DNA from 4 places in the Pseudoalteromonas sp. Cn5-37 genome. Region 2 is predicted to be linked to each of the others. Evidence: predicted binding sites of a transcription regulator. Region 2 holds the regulator's gene; each other region holds the start of a gene.
The links. Region 2 encodes sigma-54, which starts transcription at its own class of promoters, with help from an activator protein. Its sites were predicted from a motif close to GTTGGCACGNNNNTNGNNT; they were not measured.

Region 1 (7,496 bases), on a different contig from region 2:
GGATCTCAAGTAATACTTGATCAAGTTTATCAGCAGCACCTTGCTCTTTAAGCTGATTTTCCATATTAGTTAACATGCCGCCCGGCACTTGCGCTAATAAGATACGTCCATCAACGCCTTTAAGGCTGCCTTCAAATGCAGCATATTTCTTGCGTACGTCACGGAAGTAAGCAGCAATTTCTTCTAATTGGTTTAAATCAAGGCCTGTGTCTCGCTCAGTGCCTTCTACAATTGAAACGATGGTTTCTGTGGCGCTATGACCATAGGTCATACTCATTGACGAAATAGCCGTATCAAGCATATCGATACCTGCATCGATCGCTTTTTGGTAAGTTGCAGTGCTTAAACCTGTGGTTGCGTGGCATTGCATCGCAATAGGAATAGACACAGTTTCTTTTAAACCTTTGATCAACTGTTCACAATCATAAGGCTTTAATAAACCTGCCATATCTTTGATACAAATTGAATGACAACCAAGATCTTCTAGTTGTTTTGCAAGCTCAAGCCACATATCAAGCGTATGGACTGGGCTTACTGTGTACGAAATAGTACCTTGGGCATGAGCACCTACTTTAACAGCAGCTTTAATGGCAGTTTCAAGGTTACGCACATCGTTCATCGCATCGAAAATACGGAAAACATCAACACCGTTTTTGTGGGCACGCTCAACAAACTTTTCGACTACATCATCAGCATAATGACGGTAACCTAAAAGGTTTTGCCCACGCAGTAGCATTTGCTGCTTAGTGTTTGGCATTGCCGCTTTTAGCTCGCGAATACGTTGCCAAGGATCTTCACCTAAATAACGGATACACGAGTCAAACGTCGCACCACCCCATGATTCAATTGACCAATAACCCGCATTATCGAGTTTTTCTGCCATGGGTAGCATGTCGTCTAAGCGCATACGCGTTGCCAAAAGAGACTGGTGTGCGTCGCGCAATACTAGTTCGGTTAGTTTTAATTTAGCCATGTTTAAGCTGCCCCGTTATTTTTGTTTATTTCGAAATTGAGCAATTGCAGCGCTGATTGCTGCAATATGTGCCTGTGGCACACCCTGTTGAGGTTGAACTTTTGCTGTACGCGTAGGTTCTGCAGTTGCAGGATCATCAAATCGACCCACCAGCTTTGACATTAAAGTGACTGCTGAAATCAAAATAGTCAGAAAAACAAACACGCCTACCATGCCTGTCACCATCAAACTGGCCGCAGTGGTGAGTAATCCACCTATATCCATACGACTCCCCTCGCTTACTTAAAATAAAAAGTTATTTTTGTTAAATAATTATGCACCAATAATAACAAACAAAATTCATTTGTATAGCACCATTGTAAATTGGTAAAACCAATTAAATTTAAAATAACATGACGTACATATAATTAACACCCTACTATTAGCGCATTTAAAGCCCCGCTATAGATGATATAAATAATCAATATAGCCAGTCGTTATATGCTGAACTATTAATTAATAGCAACAAAATGGCTAAAAACCACACACAACAAGGTGTTATAGGTAGCCAACCCAAATAAAGTTAAATTGGTCTTACCATTTATTGGTGCATTATCTCTTTTTCTCATGCATCTCAATATGAAAAAATATCACTATGAATAAGTTACATGCTTACTCGTAAAAGTTACCAAATGATGAACCCTCTAAAGAACAATAAAAACACACAACCCATTGAAATATATAAAATAAAAGTTCTGGCACAGAACTCGCTTCAGTTACATCGAACTTAAGAAAATTTAAATAGCCAAGGAGACCACTATGTTACGCTGGACAATTACTTTTCTAGTTATCGCGTTAATCGCAGCAGTGTTAGGTTTTGGCGGTATCGCAGGAGCCGCTGCAGGCATCGCTAAGATTATCTTTTTTATATTTTTAGTATTACTTGTTATTTCGCTGGTATCAGGAGCACTTAGAGGCAACGTCCCTAAGTAGTTAAAAGCAGATAACCACTTACTTTATTTTTAAATTTACAAGGAATTTCATTATGAAAAATTCAACTTTAAAAGCCGCAACTATCGCCCTATTTTCAGGTCTTTTCATCATGGGTTGTGAAGACAACTCTGCTGAAGACGCAGGTGAGCGTATTGACGAAGCAATTACTGATACACAAAATGCAGTTGAAGATGCATGTGAAGAAGTAAAAGAAGGTGTTAACGCAGAAGAAACTAACTGCTAATCAGTCACCTTACTTAAGAAAAGCGGCCAAGTGCCGCTTTTTTTGTTTTGTATGCGAGTTAGCGAGTTAGCGAGTTAGCGAGTTAGCGAGTTAGCGAGTTAGCGAGTTAGCGAGTTAGCGAGTTAGCGAGTTAGCGAGTTAGCGAGTTAGCGACTTTAGGCTGCAAGCTGCTTGTGTCAAGAAGCTTGCTAACTTTACTCTTTCCCCTAGAAACTCATTAATTTGTTGGGTTTCGCTCCGCTCTAACCTACGTCACGTAGGTCGTCATTTATGGCGACACATGTTTTATCACTCATACCTGACGGGCTAAAGCCCGACCTACGACTTACACGTAGATTTAAGAAACATCGCGCGAAATAAATTTCACGCCTACGTGAGCCTCAAACTCGATAACTTTACTCTTTCCTCTAGAAATTCGCTAACTTGTTGGGTTTCACTCCGTTCTATCCTACATCATGTAGGTCGTCATTTATGGCGACACATGTTTTATTACTCATACCTGACGGGCTAAAGCCCGACCTACGACTTACACGTAGATTTAAGAAACATCGCGCGAAATAAATTTCACGCCTACGTGAGCCTCAAACTCGATAACTTTACTCTTTCCTCTAGAAATTCGCTAACTTGTTGGGTTTTAATCTGATAGCTGACGGCTCTGAGTGCGTCTCCGTTCTACCCAACGTTATCACTCACATACCTTAGTGAGGGGCACATTTGTCGTTATACTTGCTATATGCCATTGGCCGTCGATAAAACTTACTTTTGCGACATCGCTTACAGCAAAATCTCCGGGGACATTTAAACGCGTTAAGTTGCTCGCTAACTGCTGCTGGCAATATGGGCCGGTATCACCATGCATTACAAGCACAGGCTTCTTTGTGTGCTTTGCGAAGTCGCTGATGGCATCTCGGTATATTTTAAATGCATCACAATTAGAGCGCTGTGATTCACTGCAAGTGGGTTTACTGGTCGGGTGGTAAATATCAGCCTGAAAGCCAAACACATAGGCCTTAGCATCTTGCTGAACAAGCGCTTGTTTTAGCCAAATTAAGTTGTACTTATCACGCTTGTCGGCGGCATCTAGTGCCGCGTTTTTGTCACTTTTTAAAATTTGTGAGCGGCCGTTAAAAGTACCCGGTATATGCAAAGTACGAAATTCAATGTCATCATACTGCCAGCGGGCATTTTCTAGCATTTCAGCTTGGATTGCATAACCTTTTAGTTGCTGTGCTTTTTTTGTATAAGCATCGTCGAACATCAAGCTTTTAACAAAGCTTAGCCGTTCAAGTTCATCAAAACGCACCGATAGCTTTTCTCGGTCGCAATCGGTCCATTCATTATCACCTGGGGTGTAAATAAAAGGCTGTTTGGTCAACGACGTCAATAACGCTTTATTTGTTTGCAAAAGCTTGTTCGTGCAAGCAAGCGCCCCGGATTTCATATCACCAAGATGTATTAAAAAGCCATGAGGTGTTGCTTCGATTGCCTTGGTAATTTTTCCGCCTTTGGCGAGATTAATTTCATCAATCGGGGTGTATGGCATATCGCCCATAACTAAAAAAGTATTTGTGGTCATTGCAAGTGCTAATGACATTGAACTAACAAACATACAACTTACGCCTTTAAAATACACATACCTTAAGCTCTCACAATGACAACTAAATGAAAACCAACTACGGCAGATTTTTTCTATCAATGTTAAACTGCTGTCAGCAAATTAAGTGAGCCCACGAATGACACTAAGTACAACTTACACATTAGATAAACCGTATTATTACGAATGCTTTGATGAGTCTTTGCCTTATTCATCTCAAGCCAAGCCTAAATACCCGCTGTTGATATTGTTAATAACCTTAGGCTTATTGGCGTTTTATCAATTAGAGAATCATTACCTTGGTAGCTTTATGATTATGCTTGCCGTCGTTGAGTGCTTATCGTTTTATTACAAGCGCCCATGGTGGGTCGCAAGACAAATGATGAGCCGTGCATCAGGCAGCGAAGTGACTATCGTATTTGATGATGATGGGGTGAAAGCCGAAAACCCGCATAAAAGCTACCAATTAAGCTGGCAACAGATTAGTGAGATTATTGAAACTGAGCGAGGTTATATTTTAAAGGCACAGCGCGGTATGCAATATATTTCTAAACAAGCGCTAAATGATGAAATGACAGCCGAACTAAATAAAAGAGCCACTCAGTGAGTGGCTCTTAAAATATCTGTCGCTGATTAAACGTTGCCCGGATTTGGGTTAGATTTCTCTGCTTGAATTCGCATGTAGATTTCTTCACGATGTACTGATACATCTTTCGGTGCATTTACACCAATGCGAACTTGATTTCCTTTAACACCAAGAACAGTAACTGTTACTTCGTCACCGATCATTAGGGTTTCACCTACTCTACGAGTTAGTATTAGCATTCTCTTGCTCCCATGTTCCAAAAAATTAAAAGATTCCGCGTCAAAAACATTCTAATGAAATCTAGACTTAAAAGTAAGTAAAAACTCTAGATCTTATTCATTTTCGGTTAAAAAAACTTTGTGTAGCGCACGTACAGCCAGTTCTAAATACTTTTCGTCAATTAAAACTGATATCTTTATTTCTGATGTCGATACAAGCATCACTTTGATGTTTTCATCGGCAAGGGCATTAAAAAATAAACTTGCCACACCAGAGTGAGATTTCATCCCTACACCTACTGCAGACACCTTGGCAACATTGCTGATCCCTTTAATAGACTCTGCGCTGATACCATCTTGGTTACTGGTCAAAATTTCAAGGGCTTGCTCAAAATCATTCGTGTGCACAGTAAAAGCATAGTCTATTTTTTCAAAGTTATGATTAACTTGATTAATCATATCTATTTCGATGCCAAATTCTGCAAAAAGTTTCAAAATTTTTGCAAGGTTTTCCGTTCCTTGGTGTACGCCATTGACGTAAATCAAGCTTTCGTCACGATTAAAGGCGATACCCGACACAATGTTTGCTTGCACATCCGGCTCCTCAAAACTGATCAAGGTCCCTTGATCCGGGTTAAAACTCGATAACACTCTGAGCGGTATATTATATTTTCCTGCCGCTTCGACACTACGAATATGCAGTACCTTAGCCCCAAGACTAGCCATTTCGAGCATTTCTTCGAAGGTGACATGGCTCATACGTCGCGCATTAGGCTCAATACGTGGGTCGGTGGTGTATACCCCATCAACATCGGTGTAAATTTGACATTCATCGGCATTGATAGCGCCTGCAATCTCAACCGCAGAGGTATCAGTACCACCGCGACCAAGCGTGGTGATATTGCCTTCAATATCGCGGCCCTGAAAGCCCGCTATTATAGCAATCCGGTTATGTTCAAGTTCATGCTTTAGACGAGTCGCCGCAATCTCTTCAATCCGCGCTTTACCAAACATGTTATCGGTGCGAATGTTGACCTGATCAGCAAGTAAGCTTACCGCTGAGTGACCACGTTTAATAATAGCCATAGCGAGTAAAGAGACCGACACTTGCTCACCGGTGGTTAGCAATACATCAAGCTCACGAGCACTGGGTCGAGAATCGATTTGTTTAGCGAGTTCAATTAGACGGTTAGTTTCTCCCGACATCGCCGAGAGCACCACCACAACTTGATGGCCTTGTTGTTTGGTTTTTACAACAAGGTCGGCGACGGCCTCAATTCGCTCTATTGAGCCAACTGAGGTACCACCGAATTTTTGGACGATAAGTGCCACTAGTGATTAAGAACGCTCAGTTAACCAAGCCGTTACACTTTCTAAGGCTGCAGCTAGGTTCTCTGGCTGAGTACCACCTGCTTGCGCCATATCAGGACGACCACCGCCCTTACCGCCTACTTGTGCAGCCATGTGATTTACAAGTTCACCGGCTTTCACTTTACCAGTTAGGTCTTTAGTTACACCGGCAATTAGGCTTACTTTATCGCCATTAGCTACGCCAAGGGCAATAACACCTGAACCAATCTTCGTTTTCAGGTCATCAACCATGCCGCGTAGTGCTTTAGACTCAGTACCTGCAACATCAGCAACCAGTAGTTTAATACCGTTCACTTCAACAACAGAGTCAAGTAACGATGCACCTGCCGCACTTGCTAGCTTGTCGTTAAGCTGTGCAATTTGCTTCTCAAGGCCTTTTGATTTCTCAAGTAATGCAGTTACTTTTTCAAGTACTGTGCTGCTATCACCTTTTACTAGTGCTGCAACATCGTTTAGTTGTTGCTCTTGCTCACTTACATAAGCAACCGCTTCAGCACCTGTTACCGCTTCAATACGGCGGATACCGGCTGCGATACCGCTTTCTGATACGATTTTAAATAAACCGATATCACCAGCACGCTTAACGTGAGTACCACCACATAGCTCGATTGAGTAATCACCAATGGTTACTACGCGCACTTCGTCATCGTATTTTTCACCGAATAATGCCATCGCACCTTTTGCTTTTGCATCTTCGATAGCCATTAGCTCAGTTTCAAGCGCAAAGTTACGACGGATTTCATCGTTTACCGCGCGCTCGATTTGACGTAATTCGTCTTTTGTTACCGCTTCAAAGTGTGAGAAGTCAAAACGTAAACGTTCAGGGTCAACTAGTGAACCTTTTTGACTTACGTGCTCACCTAAAATTTGGCGTAATGTTTCATGCAAGATATGCGTTGCAGTGTGGTTTTTCTTGATGCTATCGCGACGTGCTGCATCAATGGTTGCCTCTGCTTTATCGTTTGTACCAATACGACCTTGTACACGACCATGGTGTGCAAATGCATTACCAAGTTTCGTGGTGTTAGTCACTACAAACTCACCGCCAGCAACTTTTAACACACCCGTGTCACCAACCTGACCACCTGATTCAGCGTAGAACGGTGTGCGGTCTAAGATTGCGATACCTTCTTGACCATCTTCAAGTACCGAAACCGATTGACCTTCAGAGAAAAGCTCAACCACAGTACCTGTGTAATGTTCTGCATCGTAACCTTTAAAGTCAGTATGTTTTTCAGACTTAAGTTGTTGGTTGTAATCTGCACCAAACTTACCCGCTTGCTGTGCTTGCTTACGCTGAACAGCCATACACTCTTGGAAGCCGTGCTCATCAATCGTCATAAAACGCTCACGCGCCACGTCTGCCGTTAAGTCTGCTGGGAAACCGTAAGTGTCGTACAGTTTGAATACCAAGTCACCTGGGATCACATCACCTTCGATGTCAGTTAGGCTTTCTTCTAAAATAGCCAGACCACGCTCAAGTGTTTTACCAAACTGCTCTTCTTCAATACGCAGTACTTTTTCAATAATTTCTTGTT
Region 2 (7,496 bases):
CACTACACTGCCGGCAAGGGCTGGGTCTATTTTCATTTTCTTAAGAATTAATGGAATACTCGCACCTGCAATACCTGCGGCAACAAGGTTCATAAACATTGCAAAGGCCAGCACTGCGCCGAGCTTAAAGTCCCATTGCCATAGGGCAACCACTCCAGCAATTAATATCGACCAAATAATACCATTCAGTGCGCCAATCGCCAGCTCTTTGAGTAATAAGAAGCGTTGGTTGGTTTGGTTGATATGGCCAACCGCTATACCACGAATAACCAGGGTTAAGGTTTGGCTACCTGCAACGCCACCCATTGAAGGGACGATACCATTGAGTACCGCTAAAATAGGTAAGATTGCTAAGGTGTTTTCGAAAAAGCTTGCCACAATGGCTGCTAGCAATGCGGTTAATAAGTTAACCCCAAGCCAAATAGAGCGACGCTGCGAACTTTTTAGCACTGGCGCAAAGGTATCTTCTTCGTCGTCAAGACCAGCGAGGCTTAGCATGCTGTGCTCTGCATCTTCACGGATTACGTCAACGATATCATCGATGGTAATACGGCCAAGCAAGTGAGCGTTATCATCTACAACAGGAGCTGAAATCCAGTTGTGACGCTCAAATAGCTGCGCCACATCGCTTTCATCCATAGAGATTAGGATTGACTCACAGTCTTCATCCATTAAATCACGAACAACTTTATCAGAAGGACTTGTCAGTAGCGTGGTTAACGAAAGCGCCCCTAAAAAGCAGTTATGTTTATCAACTACATATAAATCATCGGTACCCTCTGGTAACTCACCTCGTAAGCGTAAATAGCGTAAAACTACATCTAGGGTAACATCTGGACGAATGGTTACCGTATCGCTGTTCATCAGGGCTCCGGCTGAGCGCTCTTGATAAGAAAGCGCTTGAGTTGCCCTTTCTCTATCTTGCGAGTCCATCGCGCTAACAACGTCTTGATATACGGTATCAGGAAGACTACGTAAAACCTCACCTAAGTCATCGTCGTCCATATCTTCTGTAGCAGCAGCAATGTGCTCAGGCTCCATCTGGGCAATAATGCCAAGACGTACATCTTCAGAGAGTTCCTCTAGAACATCACCACGGACATCTGGGTCAACCAGCTGCCAAAGCATACGACGAATTTTATGGGGAGAAGACTCAAGTAAAAGGGCTGTATCACAAGGTGCCGTTTTGGCTAACATGCCGCGCACTTGAACAAATTGACCACTATTGAGTGACTTGGTCACTTGTTTGAGTTGTTGTAGTGGGTAATCTTGTTCAAAGGCTTCTGGCATTGGCGTCCTTACAACTGAAAAAAGTTTAAATAGGCTATGCAAATACAGCATAGTTGCTTTGTAGTGTATTTGCAGAGATATCGTCGCACTGCGATAAATTTATTAAGAGTTTTGTAATTTAGAAAAGCGAGCGATATAAAAGTAGGATATTTAAAGGGAATTTTAAATATCCGAAGTAAGTTTACCGTAAACCTTGAAGTCTTAGCAAATGCTATTCTTGCTCGTGAAAGCGTTGCGCAATTAATTCGCCGATTGCCGTTAATGCAGCGTCAGCGTCAGGACCTTCGCATACAACACGAACCTCTTTTCCTTGACTACTTTCAAGGAGCATTAACGCTAACACGCTGTCGCCTTCAGCTTCTTTCTCATCTTGAAAAAGTGTAATTTTGGCATCAAATTGCAGTGCTAGTTGCGCTAAAACAGTCGCAGCGCGAGCATGTAAGCCAAGTTTGTTTTGAATTAAAAAGGTATCTTCAGCGTGCATTGTTGGTGCCTAGTTAGATATCTTGTTCGCGGTGGCGAATTTTTACATTAGCATGAGTTTTAGAAAAGCTTTCACCAATTGTTTGCGCTAAGTAAACAGAACGGTGTTGGCCTCCTGTACAACCAATTGCAATGGTTAGGTAACTGCGGTTATTGCGCTCTAGATGTGGCAACCAAGTCTGTACAAAGGTTTGAATCTGCCAAGTGAACTTTTGCACTATGCTGTGGCTAGCTAAATAATCCCTGACAGGCTGATCGAGGCCGGTTAGTGGCTTTAAATCAGGCTCCCAGTGTGGGTTCGGTAAAAAGCGTGCATCAAAAACGTAGTCAGCTTCTTTTGGAATGCCATGCTTAAAACCAAACGACATAAACGTAATAATCAGTTTTTTATCTTTCTTACCTAAAATCTTTTCACGAATTGATTCTGCTAACTGATGAACACTCAAATCAGTGGTATCAATCATAAAGTCAGCGCGGGTGATCAGCACATCAAGCAGGATTTTTTCTTGTTTAATGGCAAGATCAAGCGGTAAAGAATCAATCGATAATGGATGCAAACGGCGAGTTTCAGAAAAACGCTTGATTAGGGTTTGATCATCACTATCTAGGTAGAATAGTGTTGGGTTAGCAAAACCTGGCAGGTACTCAAGAATATCATTAAACTCTTGCTGCTCTTTCGGTAAGTTACGTACGTCGATACTGACGGCAATTTTGTCATAATTATCAGAAACACTTCGCACGAGCGAAGGCAGTAGGTTGACAGGAATATTATCAACACAGTAGTAGCCTAAGTCTTCAAGAACTCGTAAAGCGACCGATTTCCCCGAGCCTGAGCGACCGCTGATAATTATTAATTCCATTTATGCCTCTGATGCAATTACTTGAAATAGTTGCTGATCGCTTGTAGCACTTCGCAACTGTTTACAAAAATCTTTATCTTTAAGTCTATCAGCAATTGTTGACAAGGTCTTCAAGTGCAACTGGCAATCGCCATCTGGTACGATGAGTGCCACAAAAATATCAACGGGACGATTGTCTATCGCATCAAAATTGATGGGAGATTCACTGACAATAATAAATGCATGAGGTTCATCAGCACCACTCATTCGACCGTGGGGAATAGCTATTCCTCGGCCGATACCTGTACTACCTAACTTTTCCCTGTTCAGAAAAGCATCTAGGATATCTTGTTGAGATAAATGAGGAAACTGCTGGTGAGCTAACTCGCTAATATACTCAAGAATTCTTTTTTTGCTATTAAAAAGGACCGCAGCTTTGCTGCAGTCCTGATTAGTAAGTGAACTAAGTTTCATAATTTAATGTCGAGCTAATTTCTCTTTATGCTTAATGACTTGGCGATCAAGTTTATCGATCAATGAGTCAATTGCTGCGTACATATCTTGATGTTCTGTAGAAGCGAACAACTCGCCTCCGTTTACATGTAAAGTTGCTTCTGCTTTTTGGCTTAATTTTTCTACATCTAAAATGACATGAACATTATTAATATGATCAAAATGCCTTTCTAGTTTTGCGAACTTAGTGTTTACATAGTCTCTTAATGAATCAGTGACTTCTACGTGACGACCAGTTAAATTTAGTTGCATAAGCATTTTCCTTCTATGTAAAACGTCTAAATCAGACTTTTACGCTGATTAGACGGAGGTATTGCTAGAGACTCACGATATTTTGCAATTGTACGTCTAGCTACTTTAATTCCTTGCTCAGCCAATATATCTGCAATTTTGCTATCACTCAATGGTTTAACCGAGTTTTCTGCAGCAACTAACTTCTTGATTAAAGCGCGAATTGCTGTAGAAGAGCACTCACCACCATTTTCGGTGCTGACATGGCTTGAGAAGAAATATTTCAACTCAAAAATTCCCCTTGGGGTATGCATATATTTTTGTGTTGTAACCCGAGAAATCGTCGATTCATGCATTTCGACCATTTCAGCGACATCGTTTAGCACCATTGGCTTCATTGCTTCTGGGCCATGTTCAAAGAAAGCTTGCTGTTGTTGCACGATACAGTTGGTCACTTTTAGTAAAGTATCGTTACGGCTTTCTAAGCTCTTAATAAACCACTTTGCTTCTTGTAAGTGAGAACGAATAAATTGGCTGTCGCTACTTGATTTAACAGAGCGAGACATCGCTGCATATTGGCTATTCACTCTAATTTTTGGCATACAATCTGGGTTTAACTCGACTACCCAGCGGCCTTTCACTTTTTTCACTGATACATCGGGTATGACGTACTCAGATTCTTCGCGTACTATGCTATCCGCAGGCTTAGGATTTAAGCTGTGAATGAGCGTCATCACTTCTTTAAGCTCGTTTTCTTTAAGCTTAGTCTTTTTCATTAAAGTGCGATAGTCGCGACTTGCTAATAATTCGATATGCTCAGATAAAACCATTTTAGTTTCAGCTAAATATGGCGTATTGGCATCGAATTGACGAAGTTGTATACACAGGCACTCTTGTAAACTTCGGGCGCCGATACCAACTGGATCGAATAACTGTATTCTTTTTAAGACAGCTTCAACTTCATCGAGTTCGATTTCTTCTTCATCATTATTTTGATTAAAGCTTTCGACAATATCTTCGCAGCTAACCGTTAAAATACCTGAGTCATCGATAGCTTCAACGATGGCAACGGCAATCGCTTCATCGGTAGGACTAAATGGTGTGAGCTGTAGTTGCCACATTAAATATTCTTGCAGTGTTTCTGTTGAAGCACCTTGGTAAATAGACTCGTCTTCAGGCATTGGCCCAGACGATGTTGATGGGGCGGCACTCATGTACTCATCCCACGTAACATCCATAGCTAAGTCATCGCTAACCGTATCCTTACTCAGAGCATCACTGCTTTCTTGCTCGAATTCGCTAGGTGCTTCGTCGGCAGACGCGCTGACTTGTACATCGTCAGACTCCGCTTTTTGCTCATTCTTACCGATGCTTTCTTCGTTGTAATCCGCTTCTTCCACTTCAAGCAGAGGATTACTATCAAGCGCTTCTTGAATTTCTTGCTGGAGATCCAATGTACTGAGCTGCAACAAGCGAATGGCTTGTTGCAGTTGTGGAGTCATTGTAAGTTGCTGGCCCATGCGCAGCTGTAATGATTGCCTCATGTATCCCTAACAATCCTTTTTAAGTTATCGGTAACGGTGAGGACACTGTTATCGATTTATTGTCATTGTATAAGTCTAGCAGATGCTCTAGTCGGTGGCGTAATGGTTACAGCCTGAATTGCTCGCCTAGATAAACATCACGTACAGTTTGGTCAGCTAATACGTGCTCAGGTGTCCCTGATGCAATTAGCTCCCCATGAGAAACAATGTAGGCTTTTTCACAAACATCAAGGGTTTCTCGAACATTATGGTCAGTAATAAGTACACCAATACCACGATTTTTTAGGTGCTCAATAATTTTCTTTATATCTAACACCGAAATAGGATCAACACCAGCAAAAGGCTCATCTAAAAGGATAAATTTAGGATTAGCGGCTAATGCACGTGCAATTTCAACGCGGCGTCGTTCACCACCTGACAGTGCCATACCTTGGCTATCGCGAATATGTTGAATGCTAAATTCATCTAATAAGTTGTTAAGCGTCTCTTCGCGCGTTGTTTTGTTAAGATCTTTGCGGGTCTCTAATATGGCCATCAAGTTTTGGTAAACTGTTAATTTTCGAAAAATAGACGACTCTTGTGGTAGATAACCAATACCTAAGCGCGCACGGCTGTGCATTGGCAAAAGCGTGATATCGTTATCATCGATGCTTATTTTTCCTTTGTCGCTTGGTACGAGGCCTACAATCATATAGAAGGTCGTTGTTTTACCTGCACCATTTGGCCCTAACAAGCCAACAATACTGCCCGCTTCAACTTCAAGACCGACATTTTTAACCACTTGGCGGCCTTTGTAGCTTTTAGCTAAAAGCTCTGCTTTTAATGTGCTCATGGTTGGCCTTTATCGTCTTTTTTATTTTCTACAGGCACTAAAATAGTGTGTACACGATCTGTTGAGTTTTCGTCTTTTTCTGCGCTGATCAGCTGTTGAGCCATATCATAGGTAATGCTTTTTGCCGTTACTTTTTGACCCGCTTGAGTGACTTCAGCTTCGCCATTGAGTGTTAAGAAGCGTTTCGCAACATCATAACGAACTTCTTCGGCGCTGGCACTCATCACGGTACCATCAGCTTGCTTTTCTTCGAAGTAAGCTGGTTTGCCTGTAGCGATAATTAATTCGACTGTACCTTCGGTGTCACCGCCATGTGCCTCAAGTCGCTCTGCTGTAATGCGACGATCACCATGCACGATCTCTACGTTACCTTCGAATATGCCAACGCCATCTTTTAGTTTACCGACTTGGCGATCTGAGCTAATGCTAATTTGAGCGCCTGTTTGCTCGGCAGCTGCGCCCGAAAAGGCAATTAATAAGCTTGGGATCAGGAGTAATTTCTTCAGTTTATTGGTCATAGTATATGGTTCGTGTATGGTTAGTTAACTCAACAATTTCGGCTTTTAAATCGGCTTTTAAGCCTTTACCGGTAATTTTTAAATTCGGTCCTGTTAGTGTTACAGGTTGCTTTGAAAACATCGTCATTTTATCAATGTCGACATTAATATTTTCTGCTTTTATGTCTTCGATCATACCGTTATGGGTTAAGTTTTTAGCAACTACATCCCCTTCAAAAATCAGCTGATCATTTTCGTATAAAGTAGCTTCTTTGGCTCTTACTTGCCAAACTTGCTGATCGCTATAAATAGTAAAAATAGGTTGTTCAAAAAAGGTAAACCCTAATTGTTGATACAACTCCATTTTTGCAGCTGCCACTTTATGACTAATTTTACCTTGCTCGTCATAAGCTGTTTGCTTTAGAGCAACGGCAGTGTAATCAGGTGTTGCGATGATCTCGTCTTCACTAGTTATTGTATCAGTTGACTGGTTAAAGTACGGGTACCATAACCACACCATGCAACAGACAAAAACAATACTCAGTAAAATACGGGCTATATTCATGCGCTGGTACCATCGCTAGTTAACGGCTTGCCGTTTTCTAACATCAGTAAATCAGTTAATTCACGCACGGCTCCAAAGCCACCCGGTAATAATGTGGTGTAATGAGCCAGCTTCTTGATAAGCGGGTGTGCATCGTTTACTGCGACAGCAAAGCCAACTTTTTCCATAACTGGTAAGTCTGGACCATCATCACCAATATAGGCAATCTGTTCATCTGTCAGCCCCAGTTTATCCTTTAACTCTTGATAAGCAATCAGCTTATCTTCTTGTCCCTGATAAATGTGCTGAACTGTTAGGCTAGTCATTCGCTGCTGAACTATTTGTGAATGGCGGCCAGTAATCACTGCCACTTCAAAGCCACTATTAATGAGTGCTTTAATACCAAAACCATCTTTAGTATTGAATGCTTTAAGCTCTTCGCCATTATTACCCAAATAAATTCGACCATCAGAAAAAACACCATCAATATCACAGATTAATAGTTTTATTTTTTGAGCACGCTGACTCACATCAGGGCTCAGGGGCTGGTATAGTTCGGCGAATGTCATTGCTTAGAGAACTCCTGCTTTTAATAAGTCTTGCATATTAAGGGCACCAATTGGTGTGTTGCTTTGATCCACCACAATTAAACCATTAATACGTTTATGCTCCATAATATTTAAAGCTTCAGCCGCAAGCATGTCAGGGCGAGCCGTTGTGCAT
Region 3 (7,496 bases), on a different contig from region 2:
CATTACGGTTATCATCAAAGCCTCCTTCGTTCGCTTCAATAGTGAACGTATCGCCAAGTGCTGGCGTTCCTTCAATATTAAAGTCAAAACCATAATCTTGAAATCCGCCGCCAGCAGCTTGAAGAACATTATTTAATGGTGGTGTGCCAGTAAAACTTGAAGTATTAACCCCATCAGTAACTGTATACACATCAGGTTCGGCTGTTTTTTGAACGGTTATTTCACCATTTGGTAAGTTGATAGGGTCAGTTAAAAAGGCACCAACATCTAACACAGTCCCTGCTGAAATATTGGCAGTGCCTGTATTGTTAATATCGTTTGCGGTACGAATAGGTGAAGCGAGTGCAATATCTTCTGGACGATTTGTTGCAAGCTCTAAGCTTGTTGATGCTTGAGAGTTGAGTTTAACCATAAATTGGTCATCAACACTTGGCGGATTAGTCATATCGAGGGTAACTTCTAAACCAAACAAATCTAAACCATCATTTGCAGGGCTGTTATCGGCTAAATTAACCTTACCTGTTGCTGGATCAACGGCTGCTATAGTAAAAATATCATCGCCGTTGGCATCTTTAATCGTCTCGCCTTTATTATCAACAGGGTAAATTTCAACTTCATTTGTATCACTGTATTTCACAATAAAATCACTGGCCGGCAAATTACTGCCTTGTCCAGGTTCAACCGTTGCCGTCATACTCGAATTACCGTTATTAGCTTGATAAGCAAATGCATCAACGGTAGGAATTTTAAATATATCCCCACCTAAATTGCCATCACCATCCATACCTAAATGATTTTGCTGATTAAAAGCATCGGCCAATGTTAAACCCATTTGACCCAATTGATTTTGTGCTGGCACTAAAATATCGTCACGAAATGCCAGTAAGCCACCAATTTTGCCTTTTAACTTATCTGTATCTAATTCTAGCGAAATAGCTTTACCGTCATTAGTATCTAAGTGTAATTCTTTAAAATTAGGATCAGGGTCGCCCGTTAAAGAAAATAGATTAAAAGCACCATGCTGCATTACTAAGGCTTGGCCTGTTCCCATATATACTTGTTTAGAACCATTGGGCCCATCAACTGTTTCAAGATCGATTAGCTCAGATAAATCACGAATTGCTTTATCTCGTTCATTATAAAGCGAGCTAGATCCTGATTCTTGTGAGGTGCCATCTACTGACGCGATCTTAGTATTTAATTCACTGATAGTTTGAATAAGGTCGTTTGCTTCTTCAGAGAAAATCTCTAATTGATCATTAACTACGGTTTGCTGATCTGCAACAATGCCTGATAAACGCTCCATTTGGTCAATTAGACTTTGTGCATCAGTCATTACTAATGACCGTGCTACAGATGATGAAGGCTGGTTTAAACTTTCTTGTATGTTGTTAAAAAACGAGTTGATACTGGTTGATAAGCTGTTTGACTCTTCAGAAAACAAGCTATCAACTCGACTCGCTTCTGTGACGAATTGATCAAAAAAAGTTTTACTAGAGGTATCTCGATTTAGTTGCTTTTGCGCAAATTCATTCAGTAAACGATACGTTTCACCACGACCAACTTGATTATCGATCATGGTTGTGAACTCAGTGCGCTCACGCACATAGCCCTCGGTATTAACGTTGGCGATGTTTTTACTGGTGGTTTGTAAAAGCTCAGAGTTAGCTCTGATACCTGCATTTGCTATGTCATATAAGCTAAATGACATGAGGGTCTACTCCTTAACGTACCAATGAAGCAGCGACGCTTTGAAGCTCAACGCGCTTCAATACCTGCTTAATTTTATCGGCATAATTTGGATCAGTTGCATAACCTGCTTTTTGTAACGAATCTAAAAAGGCTGCAGGCTCTGCGGTATTATTGAGTGCTTCTTGATAACGTGGATTTTCATTTAAGAAATCCACAAAATCATTAACACTGTCTTTAATCGATTGATAAGAGCGGAAACTGGCTTGCTTTTTAACTGGCACGCCTTGTTCAAATTCAAGCGTGACTTTGCTTGCTTTATCACCTTGCCAGCTCCTATCCGATTTAATATTGAATAAGTTGTTACTACTGGTGCCATCAGCTTTACTGATGATGTGTTTACCCCAGCCCGTTTCAAGTGCTGCTTGAGCAACCATCACAGCTGGATTTAAGCCAATTTTCTCAGCCGCATTTTTAGCGTGCTCCCAAACAGAGCTAATGAAAGACTCAGCATCTTCAAAGCGGTTTTCTGTTTGCTCGTTCGCAGCAGTATCTGCAACAGCGTTTGGCTCAGCTTTAATCTTGTGACTGTCGCTCGTTGCACCGGTTGCGCGCTTATCACTGTCGAACTCAGCCGTCGTTCTAAGCACAGAACCTGGAGTAAACTGTTTACCATCTGGCGAGAGTTGTTGAACGATTAAGTCAGCTAGGCCTAGCGAGCCGTTTGATGAAAGCTCAACCGATAACTGTTGGTCATGCATCTCTTCAAAAAACTTAACGCCGCTTGAATTAAATGGGCTATCCTTATCTTCAAACGCTTCATTTGCTTTACGCATGCTTTTCAGCAGCATTTGAGTGAAGATAGATTCAAATTGTGCCGCCGCTTTTTTCAGCGCCTCTTTTGACGCATCGCTAGAGGCATCACTTTTTAGAGCACTTTGACGTAGCGAGTCTAAGTTGCCTAAATCAAAAAAGTTTTGCTTGTCGAGATGATTAGTATCCATCAGCTTTTTGACACAATAGTTAATAATGAAAATTAAAATGCAAAAATTGCGCCAATAAAAAGCTTTATAAATGAGTAGCTAATAACTGATACAGGAATGGAGTAACTTCAGGGCCAAGATTTTGGCTGATGTTTATACACTGAAGGATTAAAGGTTATAGAAACAAAAAACGCGCTCGACAGCGCGTTTTAATTTAAATGATAACCAGTTGCCCGTTTATCGCCCCCGCTTCTTTTAAAGCTTCAAGGATTGCCATTAAATCACCCGGTGCGGCCCCCACCTCATTGATTGCGCGTACGAGATCATCAAGATTAACACCTGGATTAAATACAAAAGCACGTGAATCATCTTCGTTCACATCAATAATACTTTGATTGGTAACGGTAGTTTCACCATCACTTAAAGCGTTTGGCTGTGACACATTTTGCTGCTCAGCAATCGTAACCGTTAAACCACCATGAGTTATTGCCGCAGGCTGTAGCTTCACGTTTTTGCCAATCACAATTGTACCTGTGCGGGAGTTAACAATAATTTTTGCTGCTGTGTCTGCAGGCTTAAACTCTAAGTTTTCAAGGGTAGATAAATACGCAACACGTTGAGATGCATCTCGCGGTGCTAACACTCGCACTGACGCTGCATCAATTGCCTGAGCACTGTCAGGCCCCACCAAATCATTGATGGTTTGCTCTAGGCGCTTTGCTGTTGTGAAATCTGGGCGATTTAAATTAAAGGTAATATAGTCACCTTGCATAAACGGGCTCTTAATAGCACGCTCTACAATGGCACCGTTTGGAATACGACCCACTGTGGGTGTGTTAATAATTACACGGCTACCATCAGCCCCTTCCGCACCTAAACCACCTACAACTAAGCTACCTTGTGCAATCGCATAGGTATTGCCATCAACCCCTTTTAAAAAGGTTTGTAATAAGGTACCACCACGTAAACTACCCGCACTACCAATAGACGAAACCGTAATATCAATGGTTTGACCGGGTTTTCTAAATGCCGGTAACTCTGCATGCACAGCCACAGCTGCAACATTTTTAATCTTAGGTTTTAAGCTATCTGGTAAGGTGATACCAAAACCATTTAACATGGCTTTAAAGCTTTGTTGAGTAAATCGGCTTTGTTCACCTGTGCCAGGCAAACCAACAACCAATCCATAACCCACTAATTGGTTAGAGCGTACGCCCTCAACCATAGATACATCTTTGACTCGCTCAGCCTGTGCAGAAAACTGCAGGCTAATTAAGCAAAGAGCGATGATGTATTTAAACCCATTCATGACTTTATTCCTCTAAAATGGGAAAAGCGAACTACTAAAGAAACGAGACAGCCAACCTGCACTTTGCGTTTCTTGAATTTGCCCTTTACCTGAGTATTGAATTCGCGCATTAGCAATACGATTGGAAGTTACTGTGTTATCTGCTTGCACATCTTCAGGACGAACTAAACCTTCTAGGCGAATAAATTCTTCACCAGTATTCAAAGTGAGCCATTTTTCACCACGAATAACCAAGTTCCCATTCGGTAAAACACGCATCACATTGACAGAAATATCACCAAATAAGCTATTTGATTGGTTAGACTTTGAATCGCCTTTAAACGATGCCCCTGAGCCAATACCAAACTGAATGCTGTCGCCACCAATGTTAACCGGGTTTCCGCCAAGCCCAATAACAGGGTCTAAACTAGCATCTGTTTCTTTGTCGGTTTCAGTTTTTGCCGCTTTAGTTGCTTGGGTAGACTCTTGCAATTTAACAGTGATGATATCGCCGGCGCGTAATGCCTTTTTATCTGAGTACAAGTCATTTGCCGAATAACTATCAAACAACGAACCTGTTGGTACCACTTGTTCAGTACTTGGTTCCGGATACATAGGCGCATAGTAAGGGTCATCCTGAACCACATGATGATTTTGCGTTGTCATACAACCACCCAGCATCAATGCTGCTGATGTGACTAAGATAATATTACGCATGCTGCCTCCTACCCATTAAAGTTGCTGATTGATGTAACTAAGCATTTCATCAACCGCTGAAATCACTTTTGAATTCATTTCATAAATTCGTTGCGTTTCAATCAAGTTAACAAGCTCTTCCGTTACATTCACGTTAGAGGTTTCAAGGGAACCTTGAACCACAGTGCCTAAACCGTCGATACCAGGATTACCTTGCACAGGTGCGCCACTCACAGCGGTTTCTGTGTATAAGTTTTGCCCCATAGGCTCAAGACCCGATGGATTAATAAAATCACTAATGGTGAGCTGACCGATGACCACGTTCTCTGCTTGACCTGAAATACGCACTGATACTTCACCGTCTTGTGAAACAGTAATTGATTGTGCATCGTCCGGTACGTTCATTTCTGGCTGTAATGGAAAACCCGCGCCGGAAGTTACAATGCGACCATCTTCGTCAGTCGTGAATTGACCATTACGTGAATAGGCAATATTGCCATCTGGTAATTGCACTTCAAAAAAACCTGGGCCTGAGATCATCCAGTCCAATGAATTTTCAGTGGTAAGCATATTACCTTGTGAAAAGTTCTTTTGGTTAGCAACCACTTTGGCACCGGCACCAAGCATTAAGCCTGACGGCATTTCAGTGTCTTGCGACGAGCGGCCACCTGGCTGGTTAATGTTTTGATATAGTAAATCTTCAAATACGGCGCGGCTTTTTTTGTAGCCTACCGTGCTGGCATTCGCGAGATTATTTGAGATCACCGAAATATCGGTTTGCTGGGCGTCAAGCCCGGTTTTACTGATCCATAATGCAGGATTCATAACTCTACCCTCTCAGTCATCTTAAACAATGCGTAACAGCTGATCTTGACGCTCATCGAGCTCTTCGGCTGTTTTCATCAATTTAACTTGTAATTCAAATTGGCGTTGATTGCTGATCATATCGACCATTTCATGCACTGGGTTTACGTTCGACATTTCAAGCGTTCCCGACAATACTTTTACGTTTGGTGAAATGTCACAAAAACCACAAAGGTCATTGACCAACATGTCTTCTTTTGGTCGAAATAAACCGTCATTGCCTTTTTCAAGCTGAGTGTTATCAGCCTCAATCACTTTTAAGCGATCAACCACTTCCAAAAAGTTAGCAGGCGCACCTTGCGGGCGAACCTGAATAGCGCCATCTTCACTAAACTCAACTTTTTCAATAGGCAATGGCAAAATGATTGGACCACCTTCGCCAATTACTTGACGGCCATGGCTGGTGATCAATGCGCCATCTGGAGTAATGTTTAATGTGCCAGTTTTGGTGTACGCCTCATTGCCGGATGCATCTTGTACGCTCAACCAACCACGGTCGCTCATCGCGATATCAAGCTCACGGCCAGTTTCAACAAAACCACCCGATTCCATATTAGATCCTGGGCGTTCTTGCATTGCAAACACCCTAGATGGCAGACCTTCACCGAAGGCTTGCATAGAGCGAGCTTGTGCAAAATCAGCTTTAAAGCCAGTGGTGTTAGCATTAGCAAGATTGTTGGCCTTGAGCTCAAGACCTCGCAAACTTTGCTTAGCACCCGACATGGCAATGTAGACCATTTTGTCCATAACATTGACTCACTAAAAATACGATAATTAGGAAATGCAATAAAAGTGCCAAAGTAAAATTGACGCTAAAATAGAAGAGAAAAATGAATAGTAAGAATGAAAAAAGGCTGCCAATAGAGGAAGCAGCCTTCGTGTCGGATTAAGCTTAGAACCGTTAAGATTAACGGATCTGTAGGATGTTTTGTTGTAGTGTTGAGTTAACCTCAAGCGCACGTGAATTTGCTTGGAAGTTACGCTGAGCACTAATTAAGTCAACAAGTTCATTGGTTAAGTTAACGTTTGATTGCTCAAGCGCTGATGAGTTAATTGAACCTAGAGTACCTGAACCTGGTTCACCCGCAATCGGCTCACCTGACGTTAAACTCTTCTTCCAAGATGTATCACCAACTTGTTGCAAGCCCTGAGAATTAGAGAAGCGCACCATAGCAACTTGACCTAGGAACGACGTATCTCCATTACTGTATGACGCAACAATTTTACCGTCAGAACCGATATCAATTCCTGATAGACGACCTACAGTCGCACCATCTTGCTCTAATGCTTTTACTTCAAAGTTACTTGCGTATTGAGTTGGAACTTTATTTGCTGTTGCCGCTTCATCACGCCAGTTAATAGTCACATCATCAGGGAAACTTGCACCATTCGAAAGTAAATCAGAAAGGCCTGTCGCAGCACCTAAACCACTCGGTAACGTTAATGGATTAAATGTTGTATCAGTATTCGCTGTACCATCTGTACTTTGTGGTAAGCCACTGGCATCAAACTGAAAAGTTGATAATGGTGTATAAGGTGTTGTGGTTTGCTCAACACCTGTTGCATCAAATGGCTTTTCATCTAATGTAGCGTATACTTCCCACTCATTTTCATTACCAGTCACTGTAGAATCAGTTTTCACAAAGAAGAACTGTAGAATATGCGGTTCACCTAATGAGTCATACACCGTTGTCGATGTAGAGCTGTTATAAGTTGCACTTGTTTCTGGATCGAATGGTGTCACAGTTGGCGCAGAGGCACGTGAATCAAGGTTAAATGACGAATAGACATTCGTGGTTGCACGTGGTGAACCTGATGCATCTGGAATTTGTAGCGCAGAAGATGTACTTAAGCTTACAGAGGTTGTGTCACCGGTTGCTTCATCAACAGGGAAACCTTGTAAGTAATTACCGCTCGCATCCACAATAAAGTTATCTTTATTAAGTTTGAACGCACCAGCACGCGTGTAAGTAAAG
Region 4 (7,496 bases), on a different contig from region 2:
ACACGTTGGCAGTGATCAGCAATATCTTGTTCGTGAGTAACCAAAATAATGGTGTGTCCTTCGTTATGAAGCTCATCAAACAGCGCCATGATTTCAGTGGTGGTTTTACTATCTAGGTTACCGGTAGGCTCATCACCAAGTAGAATATGGGGCTTAGTAACTAGTGCGCGAGCTATAGCGACACGTTGACGTTGACCACCAGAAAGTTGGCTTGAAAGGTGATTCACCTTATCGCCAAGACCAACCCGTTGTAATGATTCGAGCGCTTGTTGCTTTCGCTCTTTGGCTGAGATAAATCGATACACTAAGGGCTGCATAACATTTTCAAGGGCGGATGCTCTTGGTAATAAATTGAAACTTTGAAAAATAAAGCCAACACTTTCATTACGCTGATGAGCAAGCTCCGTTTCGGTCATGCGCTTTACGAGCTTATCTTTTAAATAGTAGTCACCACTGGTGGGAGTATCTAAGCAGCCAAGCAAGTTCATCAGGGTTGATTTACCTGAGCCGGAAGGGCCAATAATGGCAACATACTCATTTTGAGCAATTTCAATATTAATATCATCAAGGGCTTTGAAAACTTGTTCGCCCATTTTGTATTGTTTATTGATATTACTGAGTTTGATCACCACAGACATTAGCTAGCACCTTTTTCAGGGCTGTTTTTAACGGCTACCGTATCACCCTCTTTTAGTGAGCTAAGTGGTCTAGCTGGGCCGATAACAATACGATCTCCTTTTGCAACACCGCTGGTTAGTGCTTGTTCGATATCTGAAGAAATACCTACCGTAACAGCTGTTTTAGTTACTGTGTTATCTGCGTTAAGCTTCCAGACAAAGTAGCTATCATCCTCTTTTTGAATAGCTTCAATAGGCAGTTTTAAGCCGTTTTCGGCAATGCTTGTGGCGATTTCTGCGCGGCAGCTCATTCCGGCATAAAGCTGGCGGTCAGTGGCATCAAGCAGTACCTTGACTTTAAATGATAAGCCTTGTGAACCAGCTTGATTTTTTGCTGATGTGCCAATGTTTATGACTTTACCAGTAAAAGGTTGATTTGGGTAAGCGGCAGCATAGATATCTGCATGTTGGTCTAGTTTGATACCGGCAATATCGGTTTCATCCACTCGAAGTTCGGCTAATATTGCGCTGGGGTCAGCTACTAGCATCAAGTCTGAGCCAATAATGTTGGTTGTTCCCGCAATAACGGTTTCACCTTCTTTAATATTTACCGAAGCAAGTAGGCCACTCATTGGAGCGCGAAACACGCTTTTATTTAAACGGTCTTCAGCAATCAATAGTGATGCTTGGGCTTGGTTGTAAGCTTCACGTTTTGCTTCAATATCTATTTTTGCTAAATCGCGGGCATTTTGTAGGTTTTCATACACTTCTTGGCCAGCAAGGCCAACTTCATAAAGCTCTTTTTGGCGGCTTAATTGGCGCTCAATATTTTTTAATCGGGTTTCGCTATGTTTAATATCGATTTCGGTCGCACGAAGCACGGCTTTATTGCGGGCAACTTCAGATTCAAACGCGGTCGTATCTAAGCGCATAAGAATATCGCCTTCAGTGACACTTTCACCTTCTTCTACAAATACTTTAGCTACACGGCCAGTCACTTCTGAGCGCAGTTGCACTTGGGTGTTAAAAACTAGGTTACCAGAGGCTAAAATTGAATCGGCAATATTGCCTTGTTCAACCTCTGCAATATGCATTTCTGGTGCATCTTTATTGCCTGTGACTTGTTTTGAGATTAGTAAAGCGACAAATGCCGTAACAGCGAGGCCAATTATAATGGCTTTTTTCATCTTTCTTCCTTGGAAGTTAAGAGCGGCATATTGCCGCTCAAAGCAGAATTAAACGAGAGCGATTACAGTCCAAATACCGTAAATAACAATACTTGGTAAGGCTGCAAACAGTAGCGCCTTATTGAAAGTGAAATTAGTCCAGCTCTTTAAACCGATAGCTGCGATGAAAATACCCCAAATAGAAAAGATATTGAGACTTTCAAGTAAGGTGTAGAATGGGTGGCCAATTTCTAAACCAATTAAAAGTTGGTTAATCGAAGCATAGTTAAATAACGTCTGTGAGATTTGGTCGGTACTCGCAGTTAATACTAAGATGAGTAAACCTAGGCTTGAAATAATCATTGGCATCATAGTCCACACACCAAAGCCATACCACGCACCATAGCCATAATTAGCTTCTGGGTCTTGCTTAGATACAAATAGGTAGTAGCCTGCCATTAGAGCATTAATAACAGCCAAACCAATAATGCCACCAAACATAGCAAACCATACTTGCATATCTATGGTTTGCTCCATGCTTTGGCGAATCATTTTTTGTTCTGCAATGGTGGCATCAACACTGGCCGCTGCCACTTGTTGATCGATTAAAAACTGCGGGTCAGCCTTATTGTAAAAAGCAAACATGCTGGCAGCGAGAATGCCGGCAAGTAAAATAAAGGCAACAAAAGACCAACCTTTTGCTTCTTTTAAACCATTAAAGGCTTTGCTTGGGCTGATAAAAATATCAACCAAAGCAGTCATAACATTTGACGATTTCATTTTTTATTCCTTGTTTTATAACATTTGTTTTTAGGTACTAAAATATCCTGTTTAGTAACAAATTAGCAATCTATTTTGTAACTGTATGTTAACAGCTGTGATTGGTAAATCTGTGATATGGTTAAAGAGTTAATTTGAGTCGAATTTATTAGGAAAAGTAGGTCGTTATGGTGAATAACAATGATCGTTGTATTGATGAGTTGGTATTAGGGTTCTGGCGTTTGCTAGATTGGCAGATAACGCCCCAGCAATGCTTAAGTTTTTTAGAAAATGCAATTGAAATGGGGGTGTCACATACCGATCACGCTGACATTTACGGTGAATACGGTTGTGAAGCTGAATTTGGTAAAGCACTTAAACTAAAACCAAGTATTCGTGATGAAATCAAAATAATCACAAAGTGTGGTATCAAGCCTGCGTTTGCAAGCCTAGGGCTACAAGGCAAAGCAAATCATTATGATTCAAGTGCCGCGCATATTATTGCCTCGGCACAGCAGTCACTTAAAAACTTCAGCACTGATCGTTTAGATGTATTACTTATTCATCGCCCTGATTACTTGATGAACGCCGATGAAATGGCACAAGCATTTAATACCCTAAAAGCAAATGGTGATGTGCTTGACTTTGGTGTATCTAATTTTACCCCATCGCAACTTAGCTTGTTGCAGTCGCGTTTAGACTTTGAGCTTGTGACTAATCAAATTGAGTTTTCACCTTACGAGATGAAAGCCCTTGATGATGGCAGCTTAGACCAATGCCAATTACTTGATATCAAACCTATGCTTTGGTCTCCATTAGCTGGGGGTCGCTTATTCTCAAGTGAAGATGAAAAAGCGGTGCGTTTACGTGCAGTGTTGGAGCAGGTTGGGGCTGAAATTGGCGCCACAGCCATTGATCAGGTTGTTTATGCTTGGCTGTTAATGCACCCAAGTGCACCGTCTGTGGTACTTGGTACGGGTAATATTGAGCGTGTTAAATCAGCTGTTGACGCTAAGCAGCTTACTATGAACCGTGAACAATGGTATCGCATTTGGCAAGGCTCAACTGGTCATAGTGTACCATAAGTGTATTGATATAAATGAGAAAAGGGCCTTAACGGCCCTTCGTGTTGCAGCAAGTAACACATTCTTTATAAAGTGAAGTCAACCGCGTAAGCGACGTACACTTTTACATCTGAACCATCAATGTCGTTGTCTGAAAGACCGAAAGTAAAGCCGTCTTTCGACACTGAAACACCGTAGTCGATGATGTCATCATCACCAATGAAATCCCCTGAGTAATGACCTAAGTGAAGGGCCATTTCTGCACCGGTACTGCCAACTGGGAAACTGTAGTCAGCATTTAAATAAAGTGAATCACCAAAATCTGTACCGTCACCGCTTGCTGCTGATGTTGCTAGGACAGCTGCACCAAAGGTGAAACTACCCATGCTAATGCTACCGTAGATTTCTGAGAAGTCTGCATCTGTGTAAGACGCTGCATCTGGGTATGCATAATAAATGTAGCCAACATCGTAGCTAAAGGTTTCATTGATTTCACCGCCAAAACCAGCATAAAGGTCTAGCTCGTAAGTCATGTCGTCAGCCCAGCTAGCATTCGATACCCAAGTACCCGCATAAAAGCCAGATTCACTTGCGTAGTCGATACCACCTTGGATTGCAGCATCACCACCGCCTTGCTCTTGACCACGCCATAAGTAGTTTGAAGTTGCCGCAGCGTTTGCTGTGACTTCTGCATAGCTATATGTTGAGCTCAAAGTTAATAGCGCAAGGGCGCTTGCTGCGACCGTTTTTTTTAGTTTTAGCATGTTTCTGTATCCTGTTGTTATGTTGATTTTGTCCCATTTTCAGATTGCAGTCTGGTTATTATTTGAGGACATTTTCTATGTGTTGTCTGGATACGATATTGCACTGGTTGTGCCAAGTTAATTTCTAACGGGATATTTTATGCTTAAAGGCTTTAAAAACAGGCTTTTAAACTTGTTTAATTGTGAAAAGGATGGTTATTTGAATTGTTCATGCGCACATGTGTGGTGCAAAAAATAACCCGGTTGCACAATTGCGAAGCAACCGGGTTTTGCTTATTTGAGAGTAACTTAGCCGAAAATTGCACGCATTAGACTAATGGTTTCTTCAACACTGCGGCCTTTTTCTACTTCACTGATGATTGAATCGCGCTTAGCTTTGATATGTTCAGGGATATCATCATTTGCTAATGCTCGGTCTACCAGTATCTCTGCTGATTCTTTGCCACGGCGTACGGTCTTTTTACCTGCTGAGCTCGTGGTACTCTTAGGTTTGTTTAACAACTTAATATAGTTAGAGTTATCAGCGGTACTTTTATCTGCATAATAAAACAAGTTAGGCAATAGGGCTTTGATTTCAACCAGAGATTGTTCAAGCTCATTTGCTGCACTGGCCATTTTGAACCAAGGCATGCTATGTATTGCTTCGACAACATCTTGCCAGTAGCGCTCAAAATCACGGTTATTAAGCTTAGTAATGCCTAATGCCGCACAAAGGGCATCAAGTTTACTATTTACGATTGGTGTAAACACGTCAGGTCGGCGCATCGCAAGCAAGCGAGTAGCAGGAGCAAGCGTTGGCTTTTCATCGCTGCCATTAAATGCCATGAAGTAAGCAACCATAAAATGCTGATAATGTTCTTGCGTTACTTCACCCTCAAGTGGAATGTGTGCAAGCGCCTCATCGAACGCACCTGGTAAATCACTCAACATTTGGTGGAAACCTTTCGCGTTCTTAGTAGAAGCAAACCATTCAACGTCGAAGTTATAGCTACTTGGATCAAGCGAGGCACTGTGTTTACCTGAAAACGCTAAACGGTCTTCTGGGATCATCTCTTTTAGGGATTGCGATTTAATTGCAGCAATGTACTTAGCTAAGCGTAGTTGCTCATCAAGGGCTACAAGCTCTTTATGCTGCTCGATGAAGCCTGCAATAACAGGCCATGGCGCAACCCTTAATGTTTTTAGCTGCAAAAAGCTGATTGCAGAAATTAATAAGTCATGAAGTTTTTTAAGAGTGGGTAATTGCTTATCTTCTAACAGATCGTAGTTAATGCGATCGCGGCTTGCACTTAATAGCTCATAGCACCAACCTAAAAAGTCTTCAGGGTGGTTTTCTACTTTAACTGCCATAAGGTTTAAGCTGATATCAGAGGCTTGCTTGAGAATATTTTGATAAATTTGACTTTCTTGCTCGCCAAGCGCCATTTTTGACGGTGAAATAAGCAGTTTCTTCATGCTTAATCGATACTCCAGTTTTGACCAAATTGGGTTGTTTAATTTTAGTACACAGGGTGCAAAAACAACAGGGTCGTGCATCATACCGAAGTAATGAAATGATGCAATCTTACTGATAATTTATAAGTAAGATTGCGACTGACGTGGTTTATTAATCATGGTCATCGAGTGTAAATAATTGCTCAACACTGAGTTCAAAGTGAGCAGCGATTTTTAACGCGATAATCACTGAGGGTATAAAGCGGCCTGTTTCAACTGTGCTAATGGTTTTACGTGATACTGCAATAGCATCAGCAAGTTCTTGCTGCGATAATCCCTTTTCTTTGCGGAATTTAGCGATATTATTTTGCACTTTTATACCTAGTCTCTACTTTGCCAAAGAATTGATACGCCATATATCAAACACATCAAGGCAAGGTAAAATGTGGCCATCATGCTATGAGATACATTTAAAGCAAGTTCATCAGACAATAAAAAAATAGCCCCCATGCTAAAAAGTAATCCAAGCACAACATGTTTATAAGCGATGGTATCAATCGTATTTAAAAATTCATCCTTATAAGTAAGGCGATAACCAAGTTTCCATGTAAATCCCCCTCTAATCACAAACATAAAGAAAGATCCTAAAAATGCGGCAACACCAATAAATAGTAAAAATACAGATGTTTGCTTGAGCATTGGGTAAACACTAATAATTAATAACGTGACTCCCATGAATATTGAAAACCATTCGTTATGACTCATAAACTTTTCTTCCGTTTTGATATCTTGCTTAGACATAATCGTTTCCTTTTATTTTAAACTCAAATGTAACCTACAGGTATCAATGTAACCCTAGGGTATCATACGGTCAAGATCTTTTTGTAACCTATAGGTATCAAAAAGTTTCAGCGCTGATTCATATTCTTGTACCTAAGCTTGTTTACAAACCTTTTTGTGTGTTCGGCAATGCAATTGCGCCTAACTCCCGCTATGATAAGAACATTGTTTGCCCATTTTTAAGGATGATTATGAAAACCTTACTGAAAATTGTTGGTGTCATCTTCGTATTACTGATTGCATTGGTAGTCGCAGCACCATTCCTAATACCTACAGACGCGATATTTAATAAAGTATCGGAGCAAGTAGAACAAACCACAGGTCGTAGTCTGACTATTAATGGCGATAAAAAACTGTCGGTATTTCCATCATTAAAACTCGAATTGAATGATGTGCACTTTGCCAATATGCAAACTGGCTCGCAAAAAGATATGGCAAGCATGCAGCAACTTGCTATCCGTATCCCGTGGATGTCGTTATTTGGCGGTGAGTTTAAGCTCGATAAATTCGTTATTAACGAACCAACAATTTTGTTAGAAACCGATAAAAATGGTAAAGCAAACTGGCAATTATTTGATGCGGTTGCTGAGCAACCACAGACAGAGCAGCAAAAGAGTTCTGGCGCTGTTAACTTACCAGATAACTTTGATATCGAACTTGGTGAAGTAGCAATCTACGGTGGTACTTTCACTTATCTAGATGGTAAAACCGGGGCAAAGCAACAGATAAGCGATTTAGAGTTAGCCATCTTATTACCTTCTCTTCGTAAGACCTTAGAATTAAAAGGCGGTATTACCTATATGGGTGAGCGCTTTGATTTAGATGTCACCCTAGATACACCTGTTAAAGCGA

Region 1: the regulator sigma-54 is predicted to act here: its motif matches at 1,707-1,725, upstream of L1266_RS06475 (DUF1328 domain-containing protein).
Region 3: the regulator sigma-54 is predicted to act here: its motif matches at 2,731-2,749, upstream of flgJ (flagellar assembly peptidoglycan hydrolase FlgJ).
Region 4: the regulator sigma-54 is predicted to act here: its motif matches at 4,469-4,487, upstream of L1266_RS12850 (TorF family putative porin).

Annotation. Positions count from the first base shown of each region.
Region 1 is NZ_JAKGBA010000002.1:364,937-372,432, reverse strand. Features, by position in the region: gene oadA (sodium-extruding oxaloacetate decarboxylase subunit alpha) at 1-973, opposite strand, end outside; gene L1266_RS06480 (OadG family protein) at 989-1,237, opposite strand; gene L1266_RS06475 (DUF1328 domain-containing protein) at 1,772-1,945, shown strand; gene L1266_RS06470 (hypothetical protein) at 1,998-2,189, shown strand; gene L1266_RS06465 (hypothetical protein) at 2,875-3,798, opposite strand; gene L1266_RS06460 (YcxB family protein) at 3,923-4,390, shown strand; gene csrA (carbon storage regulator CsrA) at 4,417-4,608, opposite strand; gene L1266_RS06450 (aspartate kinase) at 4,702-5,919, opposite strand; gene alaS (alanine--tRNA ligase) at 5,926-7,496, opposite strand, start outside.
Region 2 is NZ_JAKGBA010000023.1:28,902-36,397, reverse strand. Features, by position in the region: gene mgtE (magnesium transporter) at 1-1,290, opposite strand, end outside; gene L1266_RS17915 (HPr family phosphocarrier protein) at 1,502-1,774, opposite strand; gene rapZ (RNase adapter RapZ) at 1,788-2,633, opposite strand; gene ptsN (PTS IIA-like nitrogen regulatory protein PtsN) at 2,634-3,086, opposite strand; gene hpf (ribosome hibernation promoting factor) at 3,090-3,377, opposite strand; gene L1266_RS17895 (RNA polymerase factor sigma-54) at 3,404-4,900, opposite strand; gene lptB (LPS export ABC transporter ATP-binding protein) at 5,007-5,732, opposite strand; gene lptA (lipopolysaccharide transport periplasmic protein LptA) at 5,729-6,250, opposite strand; gene lptC (LPS export ABC transporter periplasmic protein LptC) at 6,240-6,794, opposite strand; gene kdsC (3-deoxy-manno-octulosonate-8-phosphatase KdsC) at 6,791-7,342, opposite strand; gene L1266_RS17870 (KpsF/GutQ family sugar-phosphate isomerase) at 7,346-7,496, opposite strand, start outside.
Region 3 is NZ_JAKGBA010000007.1:152,652-160,147, forward strand. Features, by position in the region: gene flgK (flagellar hook-associated protein FlgK) at 1-1,711, opposite strand, end outside; gene flgJ (flagellar assembly peptidoglycan hydrolase FlgJ) at 1,725-2,693, opposite strand; gene L1266_RS11440 (flagellar basal body P-ring protein FlgI) at 2,887-3,981, opposite strand; gene flgH (flagellar basal body L-ring protein FlgH) at 3,994-4,677, opposite strand; gene flgG (flagellar basal-body rod protein FlgG) at 4,693-5,481, opposite strand; gene L1266_RS11455 (flagellar basal body rod protein FlgF) at 5,503-6,267, opposite strand; gene flgE (flagellar hook protein FlgE) at 6,428-7,496, opposite strand, start outside.
Region 4 is NZ_JAKGBA010000009.1:125,941-133,436, forward strand. Features, by position in the region: gene L1266_RS12830 (ABC transporter ATP-binding protein) at 1-638, opposite strand, end outside; gene L1266_RS12835 (efflux RND transporter periplasmic adaptor subunit) at 638-1,804, opposite strand; gene L1266_RS12840 (YIP1 family protein) at 1,853-2,563, opposite strand; gene L1266_RS12845 (aldo/keto reductase) at 2,734-3,627, shown strand; gene L1266_RS12850 (TorF family putative porin) at 3,693-4,370, opposite strand; gene L1266_RS12855 (hypothetical protein) at 4,659-5,825, opposite strand; gene L1266_RS12860 (helix-turn-helix transcriptional regulator) at 5,977-6,177, opposite strand; gene L1266_RS12865 (hypothetical protein) at 6,186-6,605, opposite strand; gene L1266_RS12870 (AsmA family protein) at 6,836-7,496, shown strand, end outside.